DNA from 2 places in the Bradyrhizobium sp. GCM10028915 genome. Region 1 is predicted to be linked to the other one. Evidence: riboswitches for the same ligand, from Rfam matches in the RefSeq annotation. Region 1 holds a riboswitch; the other holds the start of a gene.
The links. Region 1 has a riboswitch for cobalamin ahead of ACFQX9_RS02730 (energy-coupling factor ABC transporter permease). Riboswitches for the same ligand answer to the same signal wherever they lie in the genome.
Positions count from the first base shown of each region.

Region 1 (7,291 bases):
GGGTTTGTCGAAGATCGGCACCGGGGCCGCAACGCTCGTCGTGCATTCCGGCACGATCCGGGCGGCGCTGTGCATCGCGCTCGACCTGACGCCACAAGCGGCCCTGCGCTTCATGATCGATCCGCTGTCGCTGACCAGGATTGACCGGCTCGCGACCGGCTGGCGCGTCGTCTCCGTCAATCAGCGGACGATTTGATCAGGCCGGACGATCAGGCACATTGGCCTGCGCAAAGGTCGCCATGCCGTTGTGGAGCGCGCAGGCCGACCGCACCAGCGGCAGCGCGATGGCCGCGCCCGATCCTTCGCCGAGCCTGAGATCCAGGCTGATCAGCGGCTGCACGTTCAGCGCGCGCAGCACCAGCCGATGCCCCTGCTCCGCCGACTGGTGCGAGGCCAGCAGGAACAGCTGGCACGAAGGGTTGAGCCGCACCGCCGCCAGCGCCGCGACCGACACGATGAAGCCGTCGATCAACACGGGGATGCGGTGCTGTGCAGCCGCGATAACGGCACCGCAGATGGCGGCGATCTCGAGACCGCCGACGGCGCACAGGATCTTTTCGGGCGCAGCGCCCGCAACGTCATGGCGTGCGATTGCAGCGTCGATCACCCGCGCCTTGTGCACACGGCCGGCCGCGTCGATGCCGGTACCGCTGCCCGCGATCTCCGCGGCGCTCACGCCGAGCAAGCCGGCCGCGATCGCCGCCGATGTCGTGGTGTTGCCGATGCCCATCTCGCCGAAGATCAGAAGATCGGGCTGCCCGGCCTGTGCGCGCGTCACCGCACGTCGGCCGGCTTCGAACGCAAATGCCAGCTCCGTGGGGGTGAGCGCAGCTTCGACGCTGAAATCGCGCGTACCGCTGCGCGGCTTGTCGGTCACGATTCCAGCCATCTCCTCCTGCGCCAGCGTGCCGGCGTCGACGACCTCCAGGCTGGAGCCCAGCTCACGCGCCAGCACCGAGATTGCGGCACCGCCGGAGGCGAAGTTCGCCAGCATCGCGATCGTCACTTCCTGCGGATAGGCCGAGACGCCCTGCGCGACGATGCCGTGATCGCCGGCGAAGATGATGATCGGCACCCGCGCCGCGCGCGGCTGCTCGGTTGCTTGCAGGCCCGCAAGCTCGATCGCGAGCTGCTCGAGCCGGCCGAGCGCGCCGGTCGGTTTCGTCAGTTGCGCCTGCCGCGCCACCGCCGCCTCGCGGTGGACTGCGGAGATGTCGGGGCATTGTTGGGTGACCCATTCGGGGAGCATGCTGCCTCGCTTGCCTCACAGCCTGCGCTTGAGGATGTAACTGTCCATGATCCAGCCGTGCCGTTCGCGCGCCTCTTGCCGCACGGCGACGATGCGCGGGCCGATCTCGGCCAGCGCGCCGGACATGACGATCTGATCGGGCATGCCGAGATAGGCCCCCCACCAGATGTGCAGGCCCGCCGGATCAAGCGACTGGAACGCCGTGCCGCCGTCGAGCATCACCACCACGGTATCGACACCTGCCGGCCAACCGCCATCGCGCAAGCGGCGTCCGGTCGAAACTAGAAAGGGCTCGCCGATGTCGTTGAGCGGCAACGCATGCGCCGCACACAGCGCCTGGATCGAGGTGATGCCGGGCACGACTTCGATTGTCGGCAAGGGATCGAGCCGCCGCGCGATACGCAGCGAGGAATCGTAAAGCGAGGGATCGCCCCAGATCAACAGCGCGACCTTGCCTTCGCCTTCGAGATGATCCCCGATCGTCTGCGACCAGACGGCGGCCACGGCATCATGCCAATCGTCCACGCCCTTGCGATAGTCCGCTTCAGCGGCGTCCCGCACGGGCAGATCGAACTCGGCAATACGCGTCCTGTCGCTGGTGAGCGCATCCGCGCAGATCGTCCGCCTGAGATCGGCGAGATCGGATTTTGTAGTCCCCTTGCGCGGGATCAGGACGAGATCGGCCGCGTTGATGGCAGTAATCGCGGCGCGCGTCAGCTGCTCGGGATCGCCGCAACCGATGCCTATCAGAGAGAGCGTGAGCATCGTGGCTGCGAAGGGCGGCCATCATGGCCGCCCGTTCGCTTGTCTCTAGGCCGCGTTGTGCAAACGCGGCGTGACGAGGCCGGGCGCGGTGACGCCGCGCAACGACTTCGCCAGCGCGAGCACGCCGAGATCGGCGAGCGGCTCGATCACGATGACCAGCGCATAGGACGCCGCGAAGGTCGCGATGTTGGCGAGGTTGGTCGCGCCGAAGCCGGAGCCATAAATCGCCCAGAACGCCACCCAGGCGATGACGCCCGCCTGATAGGTCGTCGAAAGCGCCAGCGCCTGGCGGTACTTCAGATCGACATAGGCCGTGTTGCTCGAAATGATCCGCGTGGCGATCGCCTGGATTCCGAACAGCGGCACCAATAGCGTGGTGACGTTCATGCCATATTGCGGCAGGTCGGGCGGCTCGAAGAAGATGCCCTGGAACAGCAGGCCAAACGCGAGGCCGAAGGCCGCAGGCGCCGCGCCAAACAGCAGGAACAAGGTCGAGCCGAGGATGAAGTGCACTTCGGAGACGCCGACCGGGAAGTGCGGCAGGATCTCGAAGAAGATAAACACAAGTCCCGTGGTGGCGAGCGTCCGCGCCGCGAACGACGTGATGCCCTGCTCGCGCACGGTCTCAGCCGCGAGCTTCAGGGCAACACCGCCGACAGCGATGCCGGTTGCGTAACTCAATACGAGCTTGGCGTCCGAGACTAGTCCGGGTTCGATATGCATGGCTCAGATCCTTCTTGCCGTCACACCCGACGGCCTTGGCCTCAAAACATGCACGGCCGGTCTCCTGGCTCGCGGTTCACTGGGAGTCTCCGGCCTTCCCGGGCCTCGCGGCCCAGTGGCTGATCGAAGTCCCTCACCGCTTACAGTCGCGGGGGCGGCTGGGGTTTTGGGCGCCGCAACTGGGTCCGCCCATCCCCATTCCCGATTATGCTCCGGCGCTTTGCGCCGCGTCGAGCACCATGCGTCTCCTGTGTGCCTCTTTCGCCGGCCGGGCGTCAAGGGGCGACGGGCGGACGAGGCGGTCATGACGGATAATTCCCCGCCAGCGCGCCGAACAGGATGACGGCCGCCGTGGAGGCCGCTCCGCCCCGCGCAAGCTGCTCGGCAAGTTCCGAAATGGTGGTGCGGACCAGCCGCTCATCGGGACGGCCGAGCGATTCGGCAAACAACGCCGGCGTGGTTGGGGCGAGCCCGTGCTCGATCAATTTGACGACCAACGCCGGAAACGTCCGCCGGCCCATATAGACCACGGTTGTCGCCTCCGGATCGGCCAGCGCCGCCCAATTGAGATCTGGCGGCAGCTCGCCGGTGACGTCCGCCCCGGTCACGAACTGCACGCGGCGCGAGGTGTGACGCCGGGTCAGCGGAATGCCGGCTTGCGCGGCGGCGACACAGGCCGAGGTGACGCCGGGAATGATCTCGTAGCCGATGCCCGCTTCGCGCAGCGTCTCGAGCTCCTCCTCAAGCCGGCCAAAGATGCCGGCATCGCCCGACTTCAATCGCACCACGCGCGCGCCTGTCACGGCATAGTCGACCAGCAGGCGGTTGACATGGTGCTGCTTGGTCGAGGCCCGCCCTGCCCGCTTTCCCACCGCGACGAGATTGGCGCCGGGCCGGGCCAGATCGAGGATCGCGCCTGAAGCAAGATCGTCATAGAGCACAACGTCGGCCTCGCGCAGCCGCGCTGCACCCTTGAGCGTGAGCAGCTCGGGATCGCCGGGCCCGGCGGAGACAAAGGAGACAAAACCGCTCACCGGTCCTCCGCGATCAGATGGAAGAACGTGCCGGTGGCTTGTCCCCGCCGCGAGCCGGTCTCGGCAATGACCGCACCTGTCGCGTCGTGCACGACCGCCAGCGCCGTGTCGGGCTGCGCGACTATGGTCGAATAGTGGAATTCATGGCCACGCAGGCGTGCACCCGCCTGATGACCCGGCATCGGCGCGGCGAGCTCGGCCAGACGATAGCCCAGATGCATGCGGCGCTTGGCAAAGCTCGTCTCCAGGCCGAGCAGGCCCGTCATCTCGTGGCTGATGCCATCGGCGTCGGTCAAAGCGGTGCCCAGCACCATATAGCCCCCGCATTCGCCGTGCACCGGGCGCGTCTCGGCGAAGGCGCGCAATCCGCTGCGGAAGCGCGCATTGGCAGCGATCCTGCCGGCCTGCAGCTCGGGATAGCCGCCAGGCAGCCAGCACACATCGGCGACCGGATCAGGGGCTTCATCGGCGAGCGGCGAGAATGTCGAGATCTCCGCACCCGCCGCGCGCCACGCTTCCAGCATGTGCGGATAGACGAAGGAGAACGCGGCATCACGGGCAAGCGCAATGCGCTGGCCGGGCGGCGTCACGTTGACGCCGCTTGCGGCAGGTTGCGGCGACCAGGTGGCCGCCGAACGCAGCACCGCGTCGAGATCGACATGCTCGGCGACGAAGCGCGCAGCTTCGTCGATCAGCTTGCCGATTTCCGCCTGCTCCTCGGCCTGCACCAGTCCGAGATGCCGCTTCGGCAGGCTGATCTCGGCATGGCGCGGCAGCGCGCCGAATACGGCGATGCCGGCATCCAGCAGCGCGCGCCGCACGAGGGCTTCGTGGCGCGGGCTGGCAACGCGATTGAGCACGACGCCTGCAAGGCGCACACCGGGGCGGTAGTCGCGAAGGCCCGCCGCGATCGCGGCCGCCGTTTGTGCCTGTCCTGAGGGATCGATCACCAGCAGCACCGGCCAGTCCAGCATCTCCGCGATGTCGGCGGTCGCCCCGGTGCCGCAGACGCCACGCGCGGCGACGCCGTCGAACAGACCCATCGAGCCTTCGGCCAGCACGACATCGGCGTCAATGCCGCGACTGACGAGATGCGAGATTGTCCCGCGATCCATCGCCCAACTGTCGACATTGACCGAGGCGCGTCCCGTCGCGGCGGCATGAAACGCGGGATCGATGTAATCGGGGCCGCTCTTGAAGCACTGCACCCGCAATCCGCTGTTGCGCCAGGCGCGGGCAAGCGCCAGCGTCAGTGTGGTCTTGCCGACGCCGGAGGCCGGCGCGGAGATAACGAGCCCTGCCGCCATCACGACACCTCCGGAAAGCGCGGCTCGGCGCCGACCGGCCGATAGCGGCGGTCATAGTCGGCAGCATAGAGACGGCTCTCGGAAAAATCCGCCGAGTCCAGCGTCTTGCCGACCAGGATCAACGCGGTGCGCTCCATCTCGCCCCCGACAGCAGCGTCGAGTGTTGCGAGCGTGGCGCGGATGATGCGCTGCTCGGGCCAGCTCGCACGCCAGACGATCGCGACCGGGCAATCCGCGCCATAATGCGGCGTCAGCTCAGCGACGACCTTGTCGAGCAGATGAATCGACAGATGGATGGCGAGCACCGCGCCGGTGGCGGCGAAGGCGGCAAGCTTCTCGCCTTCGGGCATCGCGCTGGCGCGGCCCGGCGTGCGCGTCAGCACCACGGTCTGGGCAAGGCCGGGCAGCGTCAGCTCGGCCTCCAGCGCAGCCGCGGCGGCCGAGAAAGAGGGAACGCCGGGCGTGACCGTGTAGGGAATGTCGAGCGTGCGCAGGCGGCGGAGCTGTTCGCCCATCGCCGACCAGATCGAGAGATCACCGGAATGCAGCCGCGCAACGTCCTTGCCATCGGCATGGGCGGCGGCGATCTCCGCGACGATCTCATCGAGCGACAGCGGCGCGGTGTTGACGATCCGCGCCCCGGGCGGGCAATGCGCCAAGACGCCCTCGGGCACAAGTGAGCCAGCATAGAGGCAGACCGGACAGGCGGCGATGAGATCGCGGCCGCGCAACGTCAGCAAGTCAGGAGCGCCTGGCCCTGCCCCGATGAAATGCACCGTCATGCGCCGTCTCCTTCCGCGATCGCCGCGGTCGCGGTGCGATCCTGCGAGACCACCCGCGTCGCAATCAATCGCGCGCGAGGTCCGGCCGCTGCGAGCGCCGCCGCCTCGGCAACCGATCCCGTCCCGAACTTTTCCACGACGAGCTTTGACTGCGTCGGCGTGTCGATGCCAACAAGCATTTCGGCGGCAACCGCCTTGATCGGCAAGCCGCATTCGCGCGCGAGCTGCTTCAACACCTCCTCGTCGGCCTTATCGCTGACCGTCGCCACTGCTGCGAGGCCTTCGGGACCACCGGCCGCCAGAAGCGCCTCACGCAGCGAGGCCAGCGTGACGTCCCGCTTGAATCCGAGCCCGGCGACCTTCATCGGACCGCGCTCCATTGCACCACGGGCCGCACGGCCTCCCAGGACCGGTAGCGGCCGAGCGAAGCGGCATGCGCAATCTCGACCCGCATCAATTCGCCGCCGTGGCGCTGGTGCAGCTCACCGAGCAACGCTTCCGTCTCCAACGTTACTGAATGCGCGACCAGCCGCGTACCGGGCGAGAGCCGCGGCCAGATGGCGTCGAACATCGCGATGTCGAGACCGCCGCCGATGAACACGGCGTCAGGCCCGTCCAGCGTAGCAAGGGCTTCAGCCGCTTTTCCCGCGATGACTGTGATCCGATGTGCCAACCCGAACGCCGTCGCATTGCTGCGAATGTTCGCTGCGCGATCCTCGCGCGCCTCGACGGCGATCGCGGTGCCCCCGCACAGCGTCCACTCGACCGAGATCGAGCCCGAGCCCGCACCGATGTCCCATAGCCGTTCACCGGGACGCGGCGCCAGCGCCGAAAGCGCGAGCGCACGGACCGGACGCTTGGTGATCTGGCCGTCATGGACGAAGAGTTCGTCCGATAGTCCCGAGCTGTGGGGGATGCCCTGCGCGCCCGCCGCCTCAACGGCTACCGCGACCAGATTTCCGGCAAGATCGCCTGCGAAGCTGTCGGCGCGATGCGCGTTGATCCTTTCGCGCGGCCCGCCAAGCGCAGCGAGTGTCCAGAATGCCGAGGCACCCCATCCGCGCGCCGTCAGCCATTTCGCGAGATCGCCTGCCGCCTTTGCGTCGCGCACGAGACAAATGATGCGTGCCCCTCGCGCCAGGTGTGGCACGAGACGCTCGAATGGCGCGGCGTGGAGACCGAGACAGGCAACGGATTCCAGACGCCAGCCAAGCCGCGCAGCAACGAGCGAGAATGTCGAGGGAGCCGCATACGCGATCCATTCGTCGCCATGGAGCTTCTCGGCGAGGCTCGCGCCGGCCCCGTGCCAGAACGGATCGCCGGAGGCGAGCACCGCCGTCGGGCGACCACGGCAGCTCAACACGATTTCTGCATCGAACGGCACCGGCCATGGACGGCCGCGCCCGGTTATGCCGGCGAGTGCAAGATGCC
Region 1 is NZ_JBHTFN010000003.1:200,791-208,081, reverse strand. Features, by position in the region: gene ACFQX9_RS02745 (histidine phosphatase family protein) at 1-196, shown strand, start outside; gene cobT (nicotinate-nucleotide--dimethylbenzimidazole phosphoribosyltransferase) at 197-1,249, opposite strand; gene cobF (precorrin-6A synthase (deacetylating)) at 1,265-2,014, opposite strand; gene ACFQX9_RS02730 (energy-coupling factor ABC transporter permease) at 2,060-2,737, opposite strand; cobalamin riboswitch at 2,774-2,994, opposite strand; gene cobA (uroporphyrinogen-III C-methyltransferase) at 3,040-3,771, opposite strand; gene ACFQX9_RS02720 (cobyrinate a,c-diamide synthase) at 3,768-5,078, opposite strand; gene cobM (precorrin-4 C(11)-methyltransferase) at 5,078-5,860, opposite strand; gene ACFQX9_RS02710 (cobalamin biosynthesis protein) at 5,857-6,225, opposite strand; gene cbiE (precorrin-6y C5,15-methyltransferase (decarboxylating) subunit CbiE) at 6,222-7,291, opposite strand, start outside.

Region 2 (7,291 bases), on a different contig from region 1:
CAAGCATCTGCGATCACCTCTAGCCGGGCCTGGCGCCTTGTAGCATCTGTGACACTGAATGTAGTGATCAAACCAAGACATCCGCCTTTGTTTGTTCCTCCGGACCCGTTCTACAACTAAATCAGCAACTTGCATCTCGCGGACGCAACTGGCATCGCAGTTGCTAATTGTCCAACCACACCGTGAGCGCTGAGCGCGGCCAGCGGTGTAAGACGGAGACATCAACTTTGCGGGAGCGTATTGGCCACCCAATCGCTCGATGGAGCACCGATGCGGCCACCGGACAGCTTACTGCTTGCGGCACACTTGTTGTTGTCAGATCGACCTTCACGCCGAACGTTGAGGCGCTAGTCTGATCGACCAACAGAAAGGCCGCGATCTAAGCTCAAAGCGAACTCGCGAATCACATAAGCCCCTCAAGCCCGTGCGTGAACGCCGGCGGCGAGCTCCTCAGAGTCGTACATTTTTGATGCAGCCTCGCTTCAGAGGATCCGCTGCATGCTGCGCCGGACCCTCGAGGAGCGCGTGGCATCGCTTTCGACTGTTTCCTTTTCTAACAATCAGAACTAATGAGGCGGTGTATGAACATGTCGATCCCGGAGCTTCGGGTTGTCGCTGAAGCATCTATTTTAGCTATTGGGCTGCTGATGTCGTCAGGAGCTAACGCCGACGATGATCTGAGAGAAACGCCAAGCAGATCTTCCATCCAATCCCCTCGGTCATTCCTGCGGTAAAAAACAATCCGGTGACGCATGGAAAGGTGGAGCTTGGCAAGATGCTGTTCTTCGATCCGCGGCTATCGGCGAGCGGGGTCATTAGCTGCAATACGTGCCACAATCTCGGCACCGGCGGAGTCGATGCCGGTACGACCTCCGTTGGTCACGGCTGGAAGGTCGGCCTGCGCCGGGCCCCAACTGTCTACAACCAGTGTTCAATGCGGCGCAATTTTGGGACGGACGCGCCGCGGACCTCAAGGCGCAGGCCACCGGCCCGGTGCAGGCGAGTGCCGAAATGAATGCGACTCCAGATCATGTGCTCGGTATCTTGAACTCAATGCCCGGCTATGTCGTCTTGTTCAAGAACGCTTTTCCGAACGAAGCGAGACCGGTCACCTTTGAAAATTTTGCGAAGGCGATCGAGGCTTTTGAAGCGACTCTCATTACACCTGCGGCTCCATTCGATCAGTATCTGGAGGGCAATACACATGCCCTCGATGATCAGCAGAAGTCAGGGTTGGCACTGTTTATGGCGAAGGGATGTTCCTCTTGCCACAATGGTATCAATCTCGGTGGACAGGCCTACTTCCCGTTCGGCGTGATGAAAAAGCCGGACGCAAGCGTGCTTCCGGGCGCCGATAAGGGCCCGTTTGCGGTCACCAGGGCGGTCGGCGACGAATATGTCTTCCGCGCGGCGCCATTGCGAAACGTCGCGTTGCGAGCCCCTTACTTTCATTCGGGACAGGTTTGGAGCCTGAAGCAAGCTGTTGCCCTGATGAGTGAAATCCAGCTCGGCACCAAGCTTAGCGATAGAGAGGAAAACGACATTATCTCATTTCTGAATTCGCTGACCGGTCGGCTGCCTAAGATCGAATATCCGATACTGCCGACGCGCACCAACACGACACCAAAGCCTTCAATAGACAGATAGCCTTAGCAGCACCGGCCTCATTCCCTGCCGAACAGCAACAGATGCGCTCCAAGAACCCGGGGTCCCGCAATGACGCCAAAATGAATGATCCCCTGCTGTCACTGATAAGCAGGCACATAAAAAGCCGCCCGGCCTCAATGCGAGGCCGGGCGAAAGTCACGCGGGAGCGACGCTGCTTTCCGCATCGTTCCAGCTTTCGTCGGTAGGGAGGACTACCGGCGATCGACTTACGACGAGGGCACTCGCCGTCAAACAACAAGAAGCGGATATCGCTCTGCACAACTTAGCGAGCCGCTTGCCTTCCGCTCCTGTCGTAAACTTCAGGACTTGCTCACCACTTGCCAGCTGTCCGGTTGGCACGGGCAGCGCCTTGATGGAGCTGGGATCCATCGCGCAGGCGGTTTGACTGCCGAGCCCTGAAACTCAACCGTCAGTTTGCCGTCACGCGCCAGTATTTTGGCACCGCCGAATACCAGCAAATCTTCCCGAAGACCGCGCGAAGGCGCAAATTAGGTATGAAATTCCGCAAGGGCGGTAAAATAGATTGTTGTGATGGGACGCATCCACGCGATGGATAAATGAAGCGATAGGATGTGGTTCGCGTCGAGCGTAAGTGACTTGGAATATGTCACCTAATCGGTATGGCCGGCATGCGGTCGTCCGCCGGATTCGAGCTTGTCGCCGCTGTATGCGATCGCCTCCGCCGGGGCAAACCGGCATTCGTTGGCGCTGGAAACTTTGAAAGCTCGCAAGGTTATCGCGAGCTCCCAAAGCGCGTTCATCTTATTCACAGATAGGTTGGCGACACGCTCCGTACGATCATGCCTCGGCCCGCAACTCGCGTGCGGCGGCCACCATATTGACGAGCGCGGGACGCACCTCCTCCCATCTTCGAGTTTTCAGTCCGCAGTCGGGATTGATCCAGAGCTGCCGATCGGAAACCCGCTGCCGCGCCAACACAATCAGCTGCTTGATCTCGGCTGCTGCGGGAATGCGCGGTGAATGAATGTCATAGACGCCCGGCCCGATTTCATTAGGATATTTGTAGCTCTTGAAAGCGTCGAGCAATTCCATTTTGGAGCGCGACGCCTCGATTGAAATGACGTCGGCATCCATTGCTGCGATCGCATCGATGATTTCGTTGAACTCGGAATAGCACATGTGCGTATGGATCTGAGTTCCGTCAGCGACAGCGGAGGAGCAAACACGGAAACTGTCCACTGCCCAATCTAGATAGTCCTTCCACTGCGATTTGCGCAGTGGCAATCCCTCCCGCAACGCAGCCTCGTCGATCTGGATCATGGTCGCTCCAGCCGCCTCAAGGTCGATGACCTCGTCTCGGATCGCGAGAGCGATCTGTCGGCATGTCTCGCTCCGCGGGATGTCGTCACGGACAAACGACCAGTTCAGGATCGTCACCGGTCCGGTCAGCATAGCCTTGACGGGTTTTTTGGTCAGAGACTGCGCATGTCGCCACCATTTAACGGTCATGGGCTTCGGGCGGGAGACATCTCCAAACAGGATAGGAGGACGAACGCACCGCGAGCCATAAGACTGAACCCAGCCGTGCTTGGTGAATGCGAAACCCAACAGCTGCTCGCCAAAGTATTGAACCATGTCATTGCGCTCGAACTCACCGTGTACGAGCACGTCCAGGCCGATATTTTCCTGCCAATGCACGGTATGGGCTGTCTCCGCTTTCAGAAGCTGCTCGTACTGCGTGTCATTCAGCGCTCCCCGCGCATGAGCTGCACGCGCATTGCGGACGTCCGCCGTTTGCGGAAAGGATCCGATGGTTGTGGTTGGAAACATCGGCAATGCGAAGGCGACGCGCTGGACGTCGGCGCGCTGGGTGAACGCACTGCGACGGCGACGCATGCTATCGTCGATCGCGGCCATTCGTCCGGCGACGTTCGCACTGTGGATCTTCGGCGATGTTTCGCGGGTGACGGATGCATCCTCTGAGAGCGTGAGTTCATCGGCCACGTCGGCAGCATGGCCAGCCAGCGCTTTGCCCAATATCGAAAGTTCCTTGATCTTCTGCACTGAGAACGCCAACCACGTCTTCAGATTGGGATCGAGATCGATCTCTAGTTCAATGTCGGCCGGAACATGAAGCAGCGAGCAGGAGGGGGCAATCTGAACACGGTCCCTGCCCAGTTTTTTGACCATAGGAGCAAGTTGGTTGAGTAGCGCCGGCAGATTAGAGCGCCACACGTTGCGACCATCAACGACACCGAGCGAGACCACGAGATCTCTACCTGCTCTGGCGACAATCGCGTCCAACTGGTCAGGTGCACGAACCAGGTCGACATGAACCCCGGCAACGGGCAAGGCCAAGACTGTTTCAAGATTGTCGCCGACACCCCCGAAGTATGTGGCCAGCATGATTTTAAGGGCCGGCACGGCCTTAGCGAAATGAGCATAGGCCCGGCGGACAGCGGCCCGAGATGCTTCGTCGATGTCCATCACTAGGCATGGCTCGTCGAGCTGAACCCATTCAGCGCCGCGCGAGGCTAGTTCGCGGAGAACATCGACATAGACGGGGAGGAGTCGATCAAGCAGCGACAGCGGATTGAATGCGGGATTTACGCTTTTGCCGAGCTTCAGGAAAGTGACTGGGCCCACTAGGACGGGCCGCGTCTGATAACCGAGGCTTCTTGCCTCCTCATATTCCTCGATCGGCTTCCGAGAGGCATACTTAAAGATCTGATCCTGGTGAAATTCCGGCACCATGTAGTGGTAGTTCGTATCGAACCACTTCGTCATCTCCTGTGCGGCTACGCCGGGCCCATGCTGAGCGTGACCACCGTCTTGAGCGCCACGCGCCATGGTGAAGTAGGTTTTAAGCGACACAGGACCTTCGTTCCAGCCGTAAACGTCGGGAATGGCGCCGACCATTAGGCTGGTATCGAGCACATGGTCGTAGAGCGAGAAGTCATTCGAAGGAATGACGGTCGCACCGCGGGATTTCTGCCGTGCCCAATTAGCGGCACGAAGTCCACTCCCCGCCTCGAGGAGCTCGGCTTCGCTGGATTTTCCCGCCCAGTAGCTCTCGAGTGCGAATTTGAGTTCGCGTCGTGGGCCGATGCGTGACGTCCCCAGTGTGGCAACGGGAAGCGAAAGGATTGACATAGCTTAGACCCCATGTTGGGGCAAAGGCCATGGCGGACGCAGACAGCGAACATCGCGTGAGCGACAACTGCTTGGCGCACACCGGGACGCCCCGCCCGTGGACGATATCTTGTCGAGGCAGGTCTCCTGGCTCACGGGTCGTCGCTGCTGTCCGGCCTTCCCGAAGCCGCATGGCTTCAGTGACTTCGTTGGACAGCGGCTCGCCGCTTACAGTTGCGGGGGCAGCGCCGGCATTGCACCGGCTTCCCTCTTAGCTCCAGATCAAACGAAATCCGGAGACCGCGACGGCTTGAAATTATGCGCACGAGGATCGATGCGTCAACCTACCGATTCTCGCTGCGACATTGCCCAAGCGATTACGAGCGCACTAGGCGGGTACGACGGTCTTGCTCGCGGCCTGGTGAACACGCCCTGATCCGTGGAGGCTCCGCTTGTGAAATGCATTCGCTCCCTGCTCGCGTAACGGTTGAGCTCCACCACCGGAACGAACCCGGGCCGCTTTCGGTATCTGTGTGATCGCGAGGAGGCGACCTTTTCCGTCAGCAGCTTTTCGAACCTGCGCGTCAGGAAGGTGCGATCATCCTCGGCCGGCATCCGTTTGGTCACAGCCCACGAGGCTCCCTAAAAATTTCGAAAGCCGGATTGCTCCAGGACCGCACGGATGATCAGGTCGGCTCCTTGGTGTTCGGCGGGCCCGCGACCAGGCACGAGGTCGACCGCTCCGTGAGGTTGGCCAAGATGATCTTCTCGGTGCACTAGGTGTTCACGTGCTGAGCGACTTTTGCGTCGGCTTCGATGCGTCGGTGGCCGCTCGACGCCGGTCTGCCTCGCCTCGACTCGCGGCCAGCGACGATAGGCCTTAACGCGGCCACTGAGCATCGAGGGCCTTGTCCTTGTTCGTGACAAATTCGACGGTGTCCTCCGACAGAGCCCTTTGAGGGGTTCCTCGGAGTCGCTCAGCGCCTTAAGCTCATAACGATGTTAATCGACCTCGATGCGCCCCATGCGGTCGTGGTCTCCTCAAGGTCCCACATCTACAACTTCGTTCGCGAAATCGGGCGATGAGGCCTTTTGGTCGCGGGCTGCCTATCCTGTCTTGGACGGGACACAGGTGTCAGGGACCGGACAGACCACCGCGCATTGCGGCGTGTCGCAATGGCCCTCGCACTCCGTACATTTTTTGGCATCGATAACGTAAATGTCGCGCTTCAGACTGATCGCCGCGTTGGGACACTCGAACTCACATGCGCCACAAACGGTGCATTGCGAAGCGACGATCTTGTAAGCCATGCCTTCCGACTCCTTAGGCGAGCGATGCCATGGGCGATCCCTTTCAAATGCCGTGCCAAACGCAGACGCGCTCAATGTTGGGCAATTTTCCCAATTCGGCTGTCCCGGGTCTGAGACCATGTTGCATCTGCGACAGCAACAGGTCGCTTCAATTTCAGGCTACGAGCCCTCGGGCCCTCTTGCGAGAGTCAGTCGCGACTTGACTCTGGAAGCGTCTGTTTGGCACGTCAGCGCGGGAGCAAGCGAGGCTGACGCTTCCTCAACCGGCGGCGACAAAAAGCCGCGAACGGCGCAGGTCTAGGTCGGATCTCGGCAAACCTCCGGTCACATCACCCCGACTGGAGGTTTGTGCAAGCCCCGCTCATGGCTGCAACGCTAGCTGCGGAGGACTCGCTGGAGGCTTGCCAAAACGGGCTTGTTGTATAACAAGCTTCGGAGGGAAATGAAGTGGCGGCGGGACGCGCAACACTGGCTTTGCAGACCGATTGAATTGCACTCAGCCTCATGCCTGGTGCGAGTAGGCATGGCGGTGCTCGTGATCGTCGCTTGGCCGCACTCAGCCACTCGCAACTATTTTGGACGAGCTGGAGCAGGGTTGAAAGATGACTGTGCAAATTGCTTCAGTGGCATGGCTTTTCCGAACAAATGGCCCTGCGCAAGGTCGAAGCCGAGTTCGGCCACAGCGATTAGGTCGGCCTGGCTCTCCACACCTTCGGCGACGGTGCGCACATTATACTCTTTGGCTATATCGACGATATGGCGGCACACCGTTCGCTTGAGGGGCCCATTCGCGCAGCCGCCGACGAACTGACGATCCACTTTCAATTTCATGAACGGGAATTTTGTCACCCCCATCAGCTGCGGCCAATTGGCACCGACATTGTCGATTGCAAGGCCAATGTTGTGAAAGCGAACCTCACGCGCAACCTCGACCAGGAGATCTAGGCTCTGGATAGCTTCCACGCTCTCGATTTCAATCGTCAAACCGCCGAAAGCAGGGTGCGACGGCATGCGCCGACAGAGATCGCGTACCGCCTGCGGGTCAATCAGGAATGCTGCCGGGAGATTGATGGAGAGATCAATCGAAGTTTGCTGCTCCAGAAGATACTGCCAATCCTTGATCGCGCGGTCGATCACGAACTGCGACAACCCCCTAAAATGCGGATCGTGAGGTTCCGGGATGAAATAGGCTGGTGGAACGACGCCCCAGGTCGGGTGC
Region 2 is NZ_JBHTFN010000065.1:134,312-141,602, forward strand. Features, by position in the region: partial or broken gene ACFQX9_RS30450 (cytochrome-c peroxidase) at 776-1,647, shown strand; gene metE (5-methyltetrahydropteroyltriglutamate--homocysteine S-methyltransferase) at 2,467-4,782, opposite strand; cobalamin riboswitch at 4,881-5,081, opposite strand; gene ACFQX9_RS30460 (4Fe-4S binding protein) at 5,869-6,072, opposite strand; gene ACFQX9_RS30465 (EAL domain-containing protein) at 6,643-7,291, opposite strand, start outside.
Region 2: linked by a shared signal. The riboswitch ahead of metE (5-methyltetrahydropteroyltriglutamate--homocysteine S-methyltransferase) and the one ahead of ACFQX9_RS02730 (energy-coupling factor ABC transporter permease) in region 1 are both predicted to bind cobalamin.